One region of the Pseudomonas maumuensis genome, then DNA from elsewhere that is predicted to be linked to it. Evidence: riboswitches for the same ligand, from Rfam matches in the RefSeq annotation. Region 1 holds a riboswitch; the other holds the start of a gene.
The links. A riboswitch is a leader RNA that binds a small molecule or an ion and turns the genes downstream of it on or off. The one in region 1 is predicted to bind cobalamin.
Positions count from the first base shown of each region.

Region 2: another riboswitch for cobalamin. It lies ahead of cobO (cob(I)yrinic acid a,c-diamide adenosyltransferase); the one in region 1 lies ahead of cobW (cobalamin biosynthesis protein CobW).

Region 1 covers NZ_CP077077.1:3,303,812-3,310,811, reverse strand. Annotated here, with positions in the region: gene KSS90_RS14715 (cobalamin biosynthesis protein) at 1-84, opposite strand, end outside; gene KSS90_RS14710 (CbtA family protein) at 84-773, opposite strand; gene KSS90_RS14705 (CbtB domain-containing protein) at 784-969, opposite strand; cobalamin riboswitch at 1,069-1,291, opposite strand; cobalamin riboswitch at 1,353-1,549, shown strand; gene cobW (cobalamin biosynthesis protein CobW) at 1,651-2,718, shown strand; gene cobN (cobaltochelatase subunit CobN) at 2,722-6,483, shown strand; gene KSS90_RS14690 (magnesium chelatase ATPase subunit I) at 6,486-7,000, shown strand, end outside.
Region 2 covers NZ_CP077077.1:1,488,992-1,495,991, forward strand. Annotated here, with positions in the region: gene hda (DnaA regulatory inactivator Hda) at 1-7, shown strand, start outside; gene KSS90_RS06935 (C40 family peptidase) at 133-768, shown strand; gene KSS90_RS06940 (C40 family peptidase) at 914-1,447, shown strand; gene KSS90_RS06945 (hypothetical protein) at 1,489-2,067, opposite strand; cobalamin riboswitch at 2,219-2,436, shown strand; gene cobO (cob(I)yrinic acid a,c-diamide adenosyltransferase) at 2,547-3,158, shown strand; gene KSS90_RS06955 (cobyrinic acid a,c-diamide synthase CobB) at 3,155-4,450, shown strand; gene bluB (5,6-dimethylbenzimidazole synthase) at 4,447-5,097, shown strand; gene cbiB (adenosylcobinamide-phosphate synthase CbiB) at 5,094-6,002, shown strand; gene cobD (threonine-phosphate decarboxylase CobD) at 5,995-6,987, shown strand; gene KSS90_RS06975 (cobyric acid synthase) at 6,984-7,000, shown strand, end outside.

The DNA of each region.
Region 1 (7,000 bases):
CAGCACCGCGAGCGTTTCGACCGGGCAGCCACGGCGGCAACCAAAGCCGGCATACAACGCCGGCTGGGGAGCGAGGTCGCGCATCAGTGCTGGCTGGAGCGGCGGAACAACCAGGCGCTGAGCAGGCCCAAGGCCAGCCAGAACGCGGCGTTGGTCAGCCACGAAGCGATCTTGAACTGGGTCTCCAGCGCTTCGGGGGCCAGGCTTTCATGAACCGCTGGCTGTGGTGCGCCGATCAGATGCGGGATCACCAGCAGGGCGACACCCAGCACCTTGAACAGCCAGTGCTGGGCGAATACCAGCAGCGCCAGGCCGGTGGCGGTGGCGGCGGCGGTGCCGATCCACCAGGTCTGGCGCTGGCCGAGGTCGGCGGCGGCGGTGCCAGGCAGTTCCGGGGGCAGGCCCAGGGTCGGCGCCAGGCAGAACACGGCGAAGCCCGCCAGGCCCCACAGTGCGCCGGTGCTAACGCGACCAGGTTCGCGCAGGCTGTACAAGGCGGCGAGGATCAAGGCGAAACCGACGGCGACCACCAGGTTGCCGCCCGTGGTCGACAGGATGCGTTGCCAGCCATCTTCGGGCGCCCAGGCTTCGGCGCTGTGTTCATGAGGCGCGGCGGCCTCGCCATGTTCGTGGTGTTCGGCGGCGGGGGCGGCGGTTTCATAGGTTTCCGCCTGGAGAATCAGCGGTGCGACCCAGAAGCTTTGCAGCAGGGTCAGCAGCAGAGCGGCGAGCAGGCCGCTGAAGCCAGCGGTGCGAGCGATGCGCGTGATCATGCGGGGGTACTCAGTGGCAAGGGAAGGCGGCGCTGTGGCGGGTGTCGTGGGCGGCGTTGTGTACCGCCTCGATGTGCGAGAAACCGGCGAAGTACACCAGGCACAGGCCCAGCAGGCTGGCGCCGACCGCGACGATCAGTCGCTGGCTGAGGCTTACGGGAGTGGCGATACTGGGTTTGGCATGGGTGATGGGCATGACGCGTTCCTCTGCTGCTTTTGTTGTGGCAACGGGCAGGCGCGACGTCCCGGGCACGACTGACCCAGGTGATACGACAGCGCCCGCCCACCGCGGGGTGTTCTGCAAGCATGTCAGGCCGGTCTCCGGGCTGGCGAGGTGGAGTGGGGCTCCATCGATCAAACGTCACCTTCCCATGCCGCACGACGGGCACAGTGGTCTGGACGCTTCTCTCGCTTACCGTTGCGGGGGCAGCACCGGCCTTGTCGGCCCTGTGAAGGAGGCGCGACGCACCGGTTTCCCGTTTCACCCCCATTGGGGGCACCTGAATGCAATGCGCTAGCAAATCACGGGGCCGGTGCTGCGTCAATCGCCGCGGCGGTTGACCGCCAGGCAGGCACTGCGTAGCCTTGCCGGTTCGAGGTTCCCGGGCGTTGTCCCGGGCTAAGACGGGAACGCGGTACAAGCCGCGGCTGCCCCCGCAACTGTAGGCACTGAAGGGTTCGGCACAGCCACTGCGCACGCGCGGGAAGGCGCCATCCCACTGGCTTTGATGGCCGGCGGTGCAAGCCAGGAGACCTGCCTCGCAACGTTTTCGACTTTCAACCGGGCGGGGTGATCCGGTGGCGAAACAGCCAGGCCGACACGGGCCGTGGCTGTCGTCCTGCATGCCCGCGCCATTGCTGCCAAGGGCATCGCGACATGAAAACACTGGCCAAGCTTCCCGTCACCATCGTTACCGGCTTCCTCGGCTCGGGCAAGACCACCTTGCTGCGCCATATGCTCGACAATGCCCAGGGCCGCCGCATCGCGGTGATCGTCAACGAATTCGGCGAGCTGGGCATCGATGGCGAAATCCTCAAGCAGTGCAGCATCGGCTGCACCGAGGAGGAGGCCAACGGTCGCGTCTACGAGCTGGCCAATGGCTGCCTGTGCTGCACCGTGCAGGAAGAGTTTTTCCCGGTGATGCGCGAACTGGTGGCCCGCCGTGGCGACCTCGACCATATCCTTATCGAAACCAGCGGCCTGGCACTGCCCAAACCCTTGGTGCAGGCTTTCCAGTGGCCGGAGATCCGCAACGCCTGCACCGTCGACGCGGTGATTACCGTGGTCGACAGCCCGGCCGTGGCCACTGGCACCTTTGCCGCCTACCCAGACCAGGTCGATGCCCAGCGCAAGCTCGATCCCAACCTCGATCACGAGTCGCCGCTGCACGAACTGTTCGCCGACCAGTTGGCCAGCGCCGACCTGGTGGTACTGAACAAAGCTGACCTGATCGATGCCGAGGGCCTGGCCAAGGTCCGTGCCGAAGTGGCCGAGGAACTGCCGCCGGCGGTCAAGGTGATCGAGGCCAGCAGTGGTCGCCTGCCGCTGGAGGTGCTGCTGGGCGTGGGCGCCGAGTCCGAGGCGCATATCGATGGTCGCCGCACCCACCACGACAGCCATCACGACGGCGACGATCATGACGACCATGACCACGACGCCTTCGACTCGATCTCCATCGACCTGCCCGAGGCTGACGAGAGCCTGCTGCTCGATGCCTTGACGCAACTGGTCACCGAGTTCGGCATCCTGCGCGCCAAGGGCTTCGCCGCTATTCCCGGCAAGCCGATGCGCCTGCTGATCCAGGGTGTGGGCACCCGCTTCGACAAGCATTTCGACCGTGCATGGCGCAGCGAGGAGCCACGGATCACCCGCCTGGTGCTGATCGGCCAGGACCTGGACGCGACCCAGCTGGAGGCGCGCCTGCGCCAGGCCCTGGGCGCCTGACCCATGCACCTGCTGCGGACCCAGCCCGGCGGCTTCGTGCCGGACGACAGCATCGCCGACCTCGGCCAGACTCCTGCCGAGCTGGTGATCCTCTGCAGCGGTGATTCACACCTGGCGCTGCTCGCCGAAACCGCCGAGCAGTTGCCGGCGGATTTTCCCAGCGTACGCCTGGCCAACCCGATGCAGGTGCAGAACCACGCCTCGGTCGACCTGTATGTCGACCAGGTGCTGCGCCATGCCAAGGTGATCCTGGTGTCGCTGCATGGCGGCGTCGGTTATTGGCGCTACGGTGTCGAACAACTGGTCGAGCTGGCGGCACGGGGCGTGCAACTGATCCTGGTGCCCGGCGACGACCGCCCCGACCCGGAGCTGACCGGGCTGGGCACGGTACGCGGCGAACAGGCCGAGCGCCTCTGGCATTACCTGCGCCAGGGCGGCAAGGCCAATGCACTGAACCTGTTCAACTGCCTGGCCAGCCAGTGGCTGGGGCGCGCCTACCCCTGGGACGAGCCGCAGCCATTGCCGCGCACGGTGGTCTATCACCCGGCCAAGGCCAGCGCACGGCTCGAGGACTGGTACGCCGAGTGGCATCCGGAGTATCCGGTGGCGCCGCTGTTGTTCTACCGCTCCCACCTGCAGGCAGCCAACACCGCGTTCATCGATGTGTTCTGCCAGCGCCTGCAGGCTTGCGGCTTGAATCCGTTACCGATCGCCGTGGCCAGCCTCAAGGAGCGCGCCTGCCTGGACCAGGTCGAGGCTTGGCTCGACGAAGTGCAGGCGGAGGTGGTGATCAACACCACCGGCTTCGCCCTGTCCAGCCCCGAACAGCCCAATCTGCGTCCGCTGCGTCGCGACGTGCCGGTGTTGCAGGCGATCTGCGCCCAGGACAACCAGCCCGGCTGGGAGCAGAGCGAGCAGGGCCTCGGCGCCCGCGACCTGGCGATGCACATCGCCTTGCCCGAGCTGGACGGGCGCATCATCACCCGACCGGTGAGCTTCAAGGACCTGGCCTGGCGCAGCGAGCGCAGCCAGTCCGACGTGGTCTGCTACCGCGCTCACCCCGAACGCATGGATTTCGTCGCTGAACTGGCGCGGCGCTGGGTGACACTGGCGCGCCTGGACAACCAGGAGAAGCGCGTGGCCCTGGTGCTGGCCAACTACCCGACCCGTGACGGGCGCATCGGCAATGGTGTCGGCCTCGACACCCCAGGCGCGGCGTTGAACATCCTCAAGGCCCTGCAGGCGCAGGGTTACCCGGTAGCCGGCCTGCCCGACAGCGGCACCGAGTTGATCCACCAGTTGCTCGGCGGTGTTACCAACGACCTCGATCACCTTGACCAGCGCCCTTGCGCCCAGAGCCTGGCTCTGGCCGACTACCACAGCGCCTTCGCCGCGTTGCCCGAGGCCAACCAGCGCGCCGTGCTGGAGCGTTGGGGGCCGCCCGAGCAGGATCCGATGTTTCGCAGTGGGCGCATGATGGTCGCTGGCCTGCGCTACGGCCTGACCTTCGTCGGCATCCAGCCGGCGCGGGGCTACCAGGTGGACCACAGCGCCGTGTATCACGACCCGGACCTGGTGCCGCCGCACGGCTACCTGGCGTTTCACTTCTGGTTGCGCAACGGCTACGCCGCCGATGCGTTGATCCATGTCGGCAAGCACGGCAACCTGGAATGGCTGCCGGGCAAGGGCGTGGGGTTGTCCGCCGAATGCTGGCCGGACGCGTTGCTCGGGCCGTTGCCCAACATCTATCCGTTCATCGTCAACGATCCGGGCGAGGGCGCCCAGGCCAAGCGCCGCACCCAGGCGGTGATCATCGACCACCTGATGCCGCCCTTGACCCGCGCCGAGACCTACGGCCCGCTGCGCCACCTGGAACAGCTGGCCGACGAGTACTACGAAGCGCAGCTGCTCGATCCACGTCGCGCCAACGAGTTGCAGCGCGACATCCTCGCACTGGTCAAGGCCAACCACATCGACCGTGAACTGCAGCTTGAGGGGCAGTTGGAGGACGCCGCAGTGTGGTTGCCGCGCCTGGACACCTATCTGTGCGACCTCAAGGAGTCGCAGATCCGTGATGGCTTGCACGTATTCGGCCAGTCGCCCCAGGGGCGTCTGCGCAGCGACACGCTGCTGGCCCTGGTGCGGGTGGCGCGGGGAGATGGCAAGGGCGGTAACGCCAGCCTGATTCGCGTGCTGGCCAAGGCCTTGGCGTTGGGCTTCGATCCGTTGGACTGCGACCTGGGGCAGGCCTGGGACGGGCCGCGACCGGACCTGCTGCTGCAGCTCGACAACAGCGCATGGCGTACCTGTGGTGATACCCGTGAGCGTCTGGAGTGCCTCGCGCTGACATTGATCGAGCAGGTATTGCAAGGGGCTGCGGCGTTGCCGGATGAAGACGGCTGGGCACCGGTGCGCGAGGTCTTGCAGGCGCTGGTCGAACGGATCGCACCGGACCTGGACGCCTGTGGCGCCGCCGAGATCGACGGCCTGCTGGCCGCACTGGCCGGGCATTTCGTCCCGGCCGGGCCCAGTGGCGCCCCCAGCCGTGGCCGCCTGGACGTACTGCCCACCGGGCGCAACTTCTACACCGTCGATGTGCGCAACCTGCCGACCACCACGGCGTGGCGCCTGGGGTTTGCCTCGGCCAACCTGATCCTCGAGCGCCACCTGCAGGACCACGGCGACCACTTGCGTCAGCTGGGCCTGTCGGTGTGGGGCACGGCGACCATGCGCACCGGCGGCGACGACATCGCCCAGGCCCTGGCGCTGATGGGTGTGCGCCCGGTGTGGGCCACCGGCAGCCAGCGGGTCGACGACTTCGAGATCCTGCCATTGAGCCTGCTCGACCGGCCGCGAGTGGATGTGACGCTGCGCGTGTCGGGTTTCTTCCGCGACGCCTTCGGCAACCTGATCCGCCTGTTCGACGCCGCCGTGCAGGCGGTGGCCGCGCTGGACGAGCCGGACGACCTGAACCCCCTGGCCGCTCGGGTGCGCGCCGACCGTGAAGCGTTGCTCGGCGCCGGCATGGAGCTGGAGCAGGCGGCGCGGCAGGCCGGCTGGCGGGTGTTCGGGGCCAAGCCGGGGGCGTATGGCGCCGGCGTGCAGAACGCCATCGACGGGCGCCTGTGGCACAGCCGTGACGACCTGGCCGAGGTCTACCTCAACCACGGTGGCTACGCCTACGGCGCCAGCGACGAAGGCACGCCGGCCCGCGCCGCGTTCGCCCAGCGCCTGGCGCAGGTGCAGGCCGTGCTGCAGAACCAGGACAACCACGAGCACGACCTGCTCGACTCCAACGACTACTACCAGTTCCAGGGCGGCATGCTGGCGGCAGCCGAAACCCTGGCCGGCACCGCGCGGGCCAGCTACCACGGCGATCACAGCCAGGCCGACCGGCCGCGGGTGCGGACCCTGAAGGAAGAGCTCAACCGAGTGATTCGTGCCCGCGCGCTCAATCCGAAATGGATCGACGGCGCCAAGCGCCATGGCTATAAAGGTGCATTCGAGCTGGCGGCGACGGTCGACAATCTGTTCGCCTTCGACGCCACCACCCACCTGATCGACGACCATCATTACCAGGGCCTGGCCGACGCCTATGTGCTCGACCCGGCCACCCGTGATTTCATGCGCGAGCACAACCCCGAAGCCCTGCGCGACCTTACCGAGCGTTTGCTGGAAGCCCAGCAGCGCGGGTTGTGGCAGGAGCCGGGCGACTATCGCGAGAGCCTCGAGCAGCAGTTGCTCGCCGGCGAGGAAGACAGCTGAACATGAGCGAACCCGTACAATTCCCCCTGGCTGCCGTGGTCGGCGCCGACGACCTCAAGCTGGCCCTGTGCCTGACGGCAATCGATCCGAAGATCGGCGGCGTGCTGATCGAGGGCCCGCGGGGCATGGCCAAGAGCACCCTGGCGCGGGGGCTGGCCGACCTGCTGGGCGGCGGTCCATTCGTGACCCTGCCCCTTGGGGCGACCGAAGAGCGCCTGGTCGGCACCCTCGACCTGGATGCCGCTCTGGGCCAGGGCCAGGCGCGGTTCTCGCCGGGTGTGCTGGCCCATGCCGATGGCGGCGTACTGTACGTGGACGAAGTCAACCTGCTGCCTGACCCCTTGGTGGACCTGCTGCTGGACGTGGCTGCCAGCGGCACCAACCGTATCGAGCGCGATGGCATTTCCCATCGCCATGCCGCCCGTTTCGTACTGATCGGCACCATGAATCCGGAAGAGGGTGAACTGCGTCCGCAACTGCTCGATCGCTTTGGCCTGAACGTGGCCCTCGAGGGCCT
Region 2 (7,000 bases), 1.8 Mb from region 1:
CTGGTAGCGCCGAAAACACGGCGCCAGAGCGTCGAATCGGAAAAGTCACATGTTTTTCGATAAAATTTGCAAATGGGTCCGATAGAAGGCATAGTTTCCCCCTTCTAAAGGACTACAGACACGGTCGTGCCCATGCTGAAGCGCTTCGCACCCCTCGTGCCACTTGCACTTGTCACCCTTCTTTACGGCTGTGCCTCCACCGGCCCGGTCAGCACCTCGCAGGATCAACGCATGGCCGCCGAGCAATCGGTCAAGGCCAAGGCTTCCACTTCTTCCGTATTCACCGAGGAAGAGCTGGCTAGCGAAGATGACCTCGAGGCCTTCTCCAGCAACAGCAAACCGTACCAGTTGCCCGTGCTGGCCGACAGCATTCTCGAGCGCGGCATGGCACTGATCGGTACCCGCTACCGCTTTGGTGGCACTTCCGAGAAATCCGGTTTCGACTGCAGCGGTTTCATCGGCTATCTGTTCCGCGAAGAAGCTGGCATGAACCTGCCGCGTTCGACCCGCGAGATGATCAACGTCGACGCCCCCAAGGTCGCACGCAACAAACTTAAGCCGGGCGACCTGCTGTTCTTCAGCACCAATGGTCGTGGCCGGGTCAGCCATGCTGGCATCTACCTGGGTGACAACCAGTTCATCCACTCCAGCAGCCGCCGCAGCGGTGGTGTGCGCATCGACAGTCTGGGCGACCGCTACTGGAGCAAGACCTTCATCGAGGCCAAACGTGCGCTCGCCATGGCGCCGACCACGATCTCGCGCAATTGAATTGATATCAAAATGCTGTACCCTGCCACGGCGGCGTAGCTGAAAAGCTCGCCGCCGTGCGCATTTACAGAAAGCGTCTAATCTAAATTCTCAACTCTTTTTACCTTCGGCCATGGCCGGGGCTTCCCGACAGGACGTTTACATCATGGCGATGTTGGCGCGCTTCGCATTCCTCTCCCTCGTGGCCCTGCTTGCGGCGTGTTCCAGCCGGGCGCCTGCTCCGGCGCCGATGGCCAAAGCCCCGGTGGCGTTCAATCCTGCGCCGTCTTCTCCCGCAGCGGAGGATGTGCTGTTCCGCGCCATCGGCCTGGTGGGTACGCCCTATCGCTGGGGTGGCAACACGCCGGACGCCGGTTTTGATTGCAGTGGCCTGATTGGCTACGTGTACCGTGACGCCGCCGGTATCAGTCTGCCACGCACCACCCGCGACATGATCGTGATGCGTGCGCCGAACGTGGATATCAATGCGCTGCAGTCCGGCGACCTGGTGTTCTTCGCCACCAGTGGCGGCTCGCAGGTCAGCCATGCCGGGATCTACGTGGGTGAGGGGCGCTTCGTGCATGCGCCGTCCGCTGGCGGTACCGTACGCCTCGACTACCTGTCCAACAGCTATTGGGCCAAGGCTTATCTGCAGGCCAAGCGGGTGATCCCGCCGGGGCACCTGGCCCAAAATCCTTGACGGCGAGTGCCGTGCTCCCTGGCCTGCCTTTGGGTCAGGGTTCAGCCTTGCTTGAGCAGTAACGCCACCCCGGGGAAGTATTGTCCCAGTTCGTTGTGCAGCTTGCGGTAGGCATAAGGGAAGTACCAAGCAATCGCGCAGGCGGTGTGCTTCTGCAGGTCATCGACCAGGTCCTGCAACTCCTCTGGGCTGGCGTGCTGGCCAGCCTTCCACGGAGTGACGAACAGCGCCCCGGCCTTGAGTTGGCTGGCGTAGACGATTGCCCTGGCCTGATTGGCGGTTTCCTGCAGTGCCGGTGCCAGGTCCAGGCGAGCGATCCGCGGCCAGCGCTGGCTGCTGTGCAGGTGGATCGACTCCTCTGCGCTGCTGATGACCAGGTCGCCACGGGCCTCGCGCTCGCCTTCGTCACGTTGCTTCTTGCTTGTGTATTGCTCTAGTGCCGCCAACTCGGCCTGCCAGGCGGCCGCCGCGAGCAGCCCGGTGTTGGCGGCTGCGCCGTGCCAGTAAGGCGCTTCGTTGTCGCCCTGAAACTGGTTCAAGCGGTCGATGCAGTCGATCCAGCGTTCCAGGGCCGGACGCAGGAACTCCAGGCGCGGGTTGTTGATGATCAGGCCTTGCATACTGCGCTCTCCTTGCGATTGTGATCGAGGTCAGTTGAAATGGTGGCTATTTGATATCACTGCTTTGAGTGTGGCACAAGCTGGCGGATCGGCCATTGATCCGGGCCAGATCGGCCCTCGTTCGATTGACGCTCCCGGTGCAACCCTCTAACCTTCGCGGCGTGTTTCAGGTGCCCGGCGAACCGCGGTTCGGCAGGGTGAAACTGGGAAGCCGGTGGGCGCCAGCAGGCGCGAACCCGGCGCTGCCCCCGCAACGGTAGGTGAGTAGAAGACGGCGCATGGCCACTGGGTGCATCCACCTGGGAAGGCGCGCGGTCCGGGCATGTCCCGCTCACGAGCCCGGAGACCGGCCTGTCACTGCCAACGGCATCACGGAGGGTGATGCGCGGTGCGATGTGGCCTGCGCCACGGCCCCTGCGCGTTCTCCGTCTGCCCGCCTTTTCCCTGTCGCCCGCCGCGACAGTCAGCGGAGACCCCTGATGAGCGAATCCACCGAACGCGACGAACGTCACCTGGCGCGCATGCTGCGCAAGAAGGCGATCATCGACGAGCGCATCGCCAATTCCCCCAACGAGTGCGGCCTGCTGCTGGTACTGACCGGCAATGGCAAGGGTAAGAGCAGTTCGGCCTTCGGCATGCTCGCCCGGGCCCTGGGCCATGGCATGCAATGCGGCGTGGTGCAGTTCATCAAGGGCCGCAACAGCACCGGCGAAGAGTTGTTCTTCCGCCGCTTCCCCGAGCAGGTGCGCTATCACGTGATGGGCGAGGGCTTCACCTGGGAGACCCAGGACCGCCAACGCGACATCGCCGCTGCCGAAGCGGCCTGGGCGGTATCGCGCCAGTTGCTGCAGGATCCGTCGATTCAGTTCGTCGTGCTCGACGAACTGAACATCGCCCTCAAGCATGGCTACCTTGATCTCGACCAGGTGCTCTCGGACATCCAGGCCCGCCCGCCGATGCAACACGTGGTAGTCACTGGTCGCGCGGCCAAGCCGGAAATGATCGAACTGGCCGACACCGTCACCGAGATGGGCATGCTCAAGCATGCCTTCCAGGCCGGTATCCGCGCACAGAAGGGCGTCGAGCTGTGAGTGACTCGCGCCAATGCCCCGCCGTGCTGATCGCGGCCCCGGCCTCGGGCCAGGGCAAGACCACGGTCACCGCCGCCCTGGCCCGCCTGCATCACAACCTTGGGCGCAAGGTGCGGGTGTTCAAGTGTGGGCCTGACTTTCTCGACCCGATGATCCTCGAGCGTGCCAGTGGCGCGCCGGTCTACCAGTTGGACCTGTGGATGATCGGTGCCGAGGAGAGTCGTCGCCTGCTGTGGGACGCGGCGGGCGAGGCCGACCTGATCCTGATCGAAGGCGTGATGGGGTTGTTCGATGGCACGCCGTCGAGCGCCGACCTGGCCCGCCATTTCGGCGTGCCGGTGCTGGCGGTGATCGATGGCACGGCCATGGCCCAGACCTTCGGCGCCCTGGCCCTGGGCCTGGCGCGTTACCAGCCCGACCTGCCGTTCGCCGGGGTGCTGGCCAACCGTGTTGGCAGCTTGCGTCATGCGCAACTGCTCGAAGGCAGCCTCACCGAAGGCCTGCGCTGGTACGGCGGGTTGTCCCGCGAGCGTGGCATCGAGCTGCCCAGTCGCCACCTCGGCCTGGTCCAGGCCAGTGAACTGAACGACCTGGATGCGCGTTTGGATGCCGCCGCCGAAGCGCTGGGTGCCAGCTGCGATGCCGCATTGCCGCCACCGGTCGGTTTTGCCCGACCTGAGCCACTGGGCGTGACCACGCCGCTTGCCGGGGTGCGCATCGGGGTGGCCAATGACGAAGCCTTCGCCTTCACCTATGGCGCCAACCTGGATCTGCTGCGCAACCTCGGCGCGCAGCTCGAATTCTTCTCGCCGTTGCATGATCGGGAGTTGCCTGATGTAGACAGCCTGTACCTGCCAGGCGGCTACCCCGAGTTGCACCATCAGGCCCTGGCCGCCAACGCGCCGATGCTGGAGGCGATCCGTGGCCACCACGCCAAGGGCAAGCCGCTGCTGGCCGAATGTGGCGGCATGCTCTACCTGCTCGACGCGCTGACCGATGTGGCCGGTGTGCGTGCGCCGCTGGCAGGCCTGCTGCCGGGCGAGGCGACCATGCAAAAGCGCCTGGCGGCCCTGGCCCTGCAGGCTGTCGAGTTGCCCGAAGGCACTCTGCGCGGCCACACCTATCACCATTCGCTGACCAGCACCGAGCTGGAACCGATTGCCCGGGGCCTGAGCCCCAACGGCGGACGCGGCAACGAGGCGGTCTACCGCCTGGGGCGGCTGACCGCTTCCTACATACACTTCTATTTTCCGTCCAATCCCGATGCGGCGGCGGCGCTGTTGCGACCATGAGCGAACACGCGTACAGCGCCGTTGAGCGCGCGGCGATCTACCGGGCCATCGGTGAGCGCCGCGACATGCGCCATTTCGCCGGCGGCGAGGTGGCCCCCGAGTTGCTCGGGCGTCTGCTGGCCGCCGCTCACCAGGCCCCCAGCGTGGGCCTGATGCAGCCCTGGCGCTTCATTCGTATCAGCCAGCGTGATTTGCGCGAACGTATCCAGGCTTTGGTGGAGGAGGAGCGGGTGCGCACCGCCGAAGCCCTGGGCGAGCGCTCCGATGAATTCATGAAGCTCAAGGTCGAAGGCATCAACGACTGCGCCGAGGTGCTGGTGGCTGCGCTGATGGACAAGCGCGAGGCGTATGTCTTCGGCCGCCGCACCCTGCCGGAGATGGACCTGGCTTCGCTGGCCTGCGCCATCCAGAACCTATGGCTGGCGGCGCGGGCCGAAGGGCTGGGCATGGGTTGGGTGTCGCTGTTCGAGCCCCGGGCCCTGGCCGAGCTGCTGGGCATGCCCGCAGGTGCCAAGCCCATGGCGGTGCTGTGTCTGGGGCCGGTGACCGAGTTCTACCCGGCGCCGATGCTGGTGCTCGAAGACTGGGCCGAGCAACGGCCGTTGAGTGACATGCTGTACGAGAACCAGTGGGGGGAATGTCCATGAGCGTGGCCTTGCTGACCGTGGCCGGCGTGGCCATAGATGCGCTGTTGGGCGAACCGCGGCGACGCCATCCCCTGGTTGGTTTCGGCAACCTTGCCGCGCGCCTGGAGCAGCGTTTCAACGCCGGTGGCCGGGGCTGGCGCAGCCACGGTGTCACGGCCTGGTTCCTGGCGGTGGTGCCGCTGACCTTGCTGGCGCTGATTCTTTCCTGGCTGCCTGTTATCGGCTGGCTGGTGGACGTGCTGGCGCTGTACTGCGCCCTGGGCCTGCGCAGCCTGGGCGAGCATGTGCTGCCGGTGGCCCAGGCGCTGCGCCAGGGCGACCTGGCGGAGGCGCGGCGGCGCGTCGGTTACCTGGTCAGCCGCGAGACCCGCGAACTGGACGAACCCGCCGTGGCCCGGGCGGCCACCGAGTCGGTGCTGGAGAACGGCAGCGATGCGGTATTCGCCGCGCTGTTCTGGTTCGTCGTGGCCGGGGCGCCGGGGGTGGTGCTGTACCGCTTGAGCAATACCCTGGATGCCATGTGGGGCTATCGCAATGAACGTTTCGAGCGCTTCGGCTGGTGCGCGGCACGTATCGACGATGGGCTGAACTATATTCCCGCCAGGCTGGTGGCGCTGACCTATGCGCTGCTGGGCAAAACCCGCTTGGCCCTGGCCTGCTGGCGCAAGCAGGCGCCGCTGTGGGACAGCCCCAACGCCGGCCCGGTGATGGCGGCGGGGGCCGGTGCCCTGGGCGTGGAGCTGGGTGGCCCGGCGGTGTATCACGGCGAGCTGCACGAACGCCCGCGCCTGGGCGAGGGGCCGATGGCCGACGCTGATGCCATCGAGCGTGGCTGGAGCCTGGTGCAGCGTGGCGTGTGGCTGTGGGTGCTATTGATCTGCGTGGGAGCCTACCTGAATGCTTGAGCACGGTGGCCGCCTGCTGCGGGCGGTGAAACAGTACGCGATCCCTCGGCAACAGTGGCTCGATCTGTCCAGTGGTATCGCACCCTGGCCCTACCCGATACCGCCGATTCCCGTGGACGCCTGGGCTCGACTGCCCGAGACCGAGGACGGCCTGGAGGCGGCTGCACGGCGCTACTATGGCGCGCAGCCGCTGTTGGCGGTGGCGGGCTCGCAGGCGGCGATCCAGGCCTTGCCGTATCTGCGCCCGGTCGGGCGGGTCGGGGTACTGACGCCATGCTATGCCGAACATCCGCATGCCTGGGCGCGGGCGGGGCATGCGCTGGTCGAGCTGGATGAGGCCCAGGTCGAGGACGTACTCGACAGCCTGGATGTCCTGGTGCTGGTCAATCCCAACAACCCCACCGGTCGCTGTGTGCCCCGCGAGCGCCTGCTGGCCTGGCATGCGCGCCTAGCTGCGCGGGGTGGCTGGCTGCTGGTGGACGAAGCCTTCATGGACAACACGCCGGCACACAGCGTGGTCGATCAGGCCGGACAACCCGGGCTGATCGTGCTGCGCTCGTTCGGCAAGTTCTTCGGCTTGGCCGGCGTGCGGCTGGGCTTCGTCGTCGCCGAGGCGGATGTGTTGCGGCAACTGGCCGAGGCGCTCGGGCCCTGGACCGTCAGTGGCCCGACCCGCGTGTTGGGGCAAGCGTGCTTCGCCGACGAGGCGATGCACCTGGCGCAGATTACCCGTTGCTCCATGGCCAGCCAGCGGCTGGCCATGACGCTCGAAGGCGCAGGCCTGCCACCCAGCGGTGGCTGCGACCTGTTCCAATACGTGCGTGACGAACGTGCCGCGCACCTGCATGACTATCTCGCTCGCCGCGGCATCCTGGTGCGGCTTTTCGAGCACCCGCCAGCGCTGCGTTTCGGCCTGCCCGCCACGGCGGCTGACGAACAACGCCTGGCCCAGGCTTTGGCGGACTACCACAAGGAATCGGCATGACCACCCTCATGGT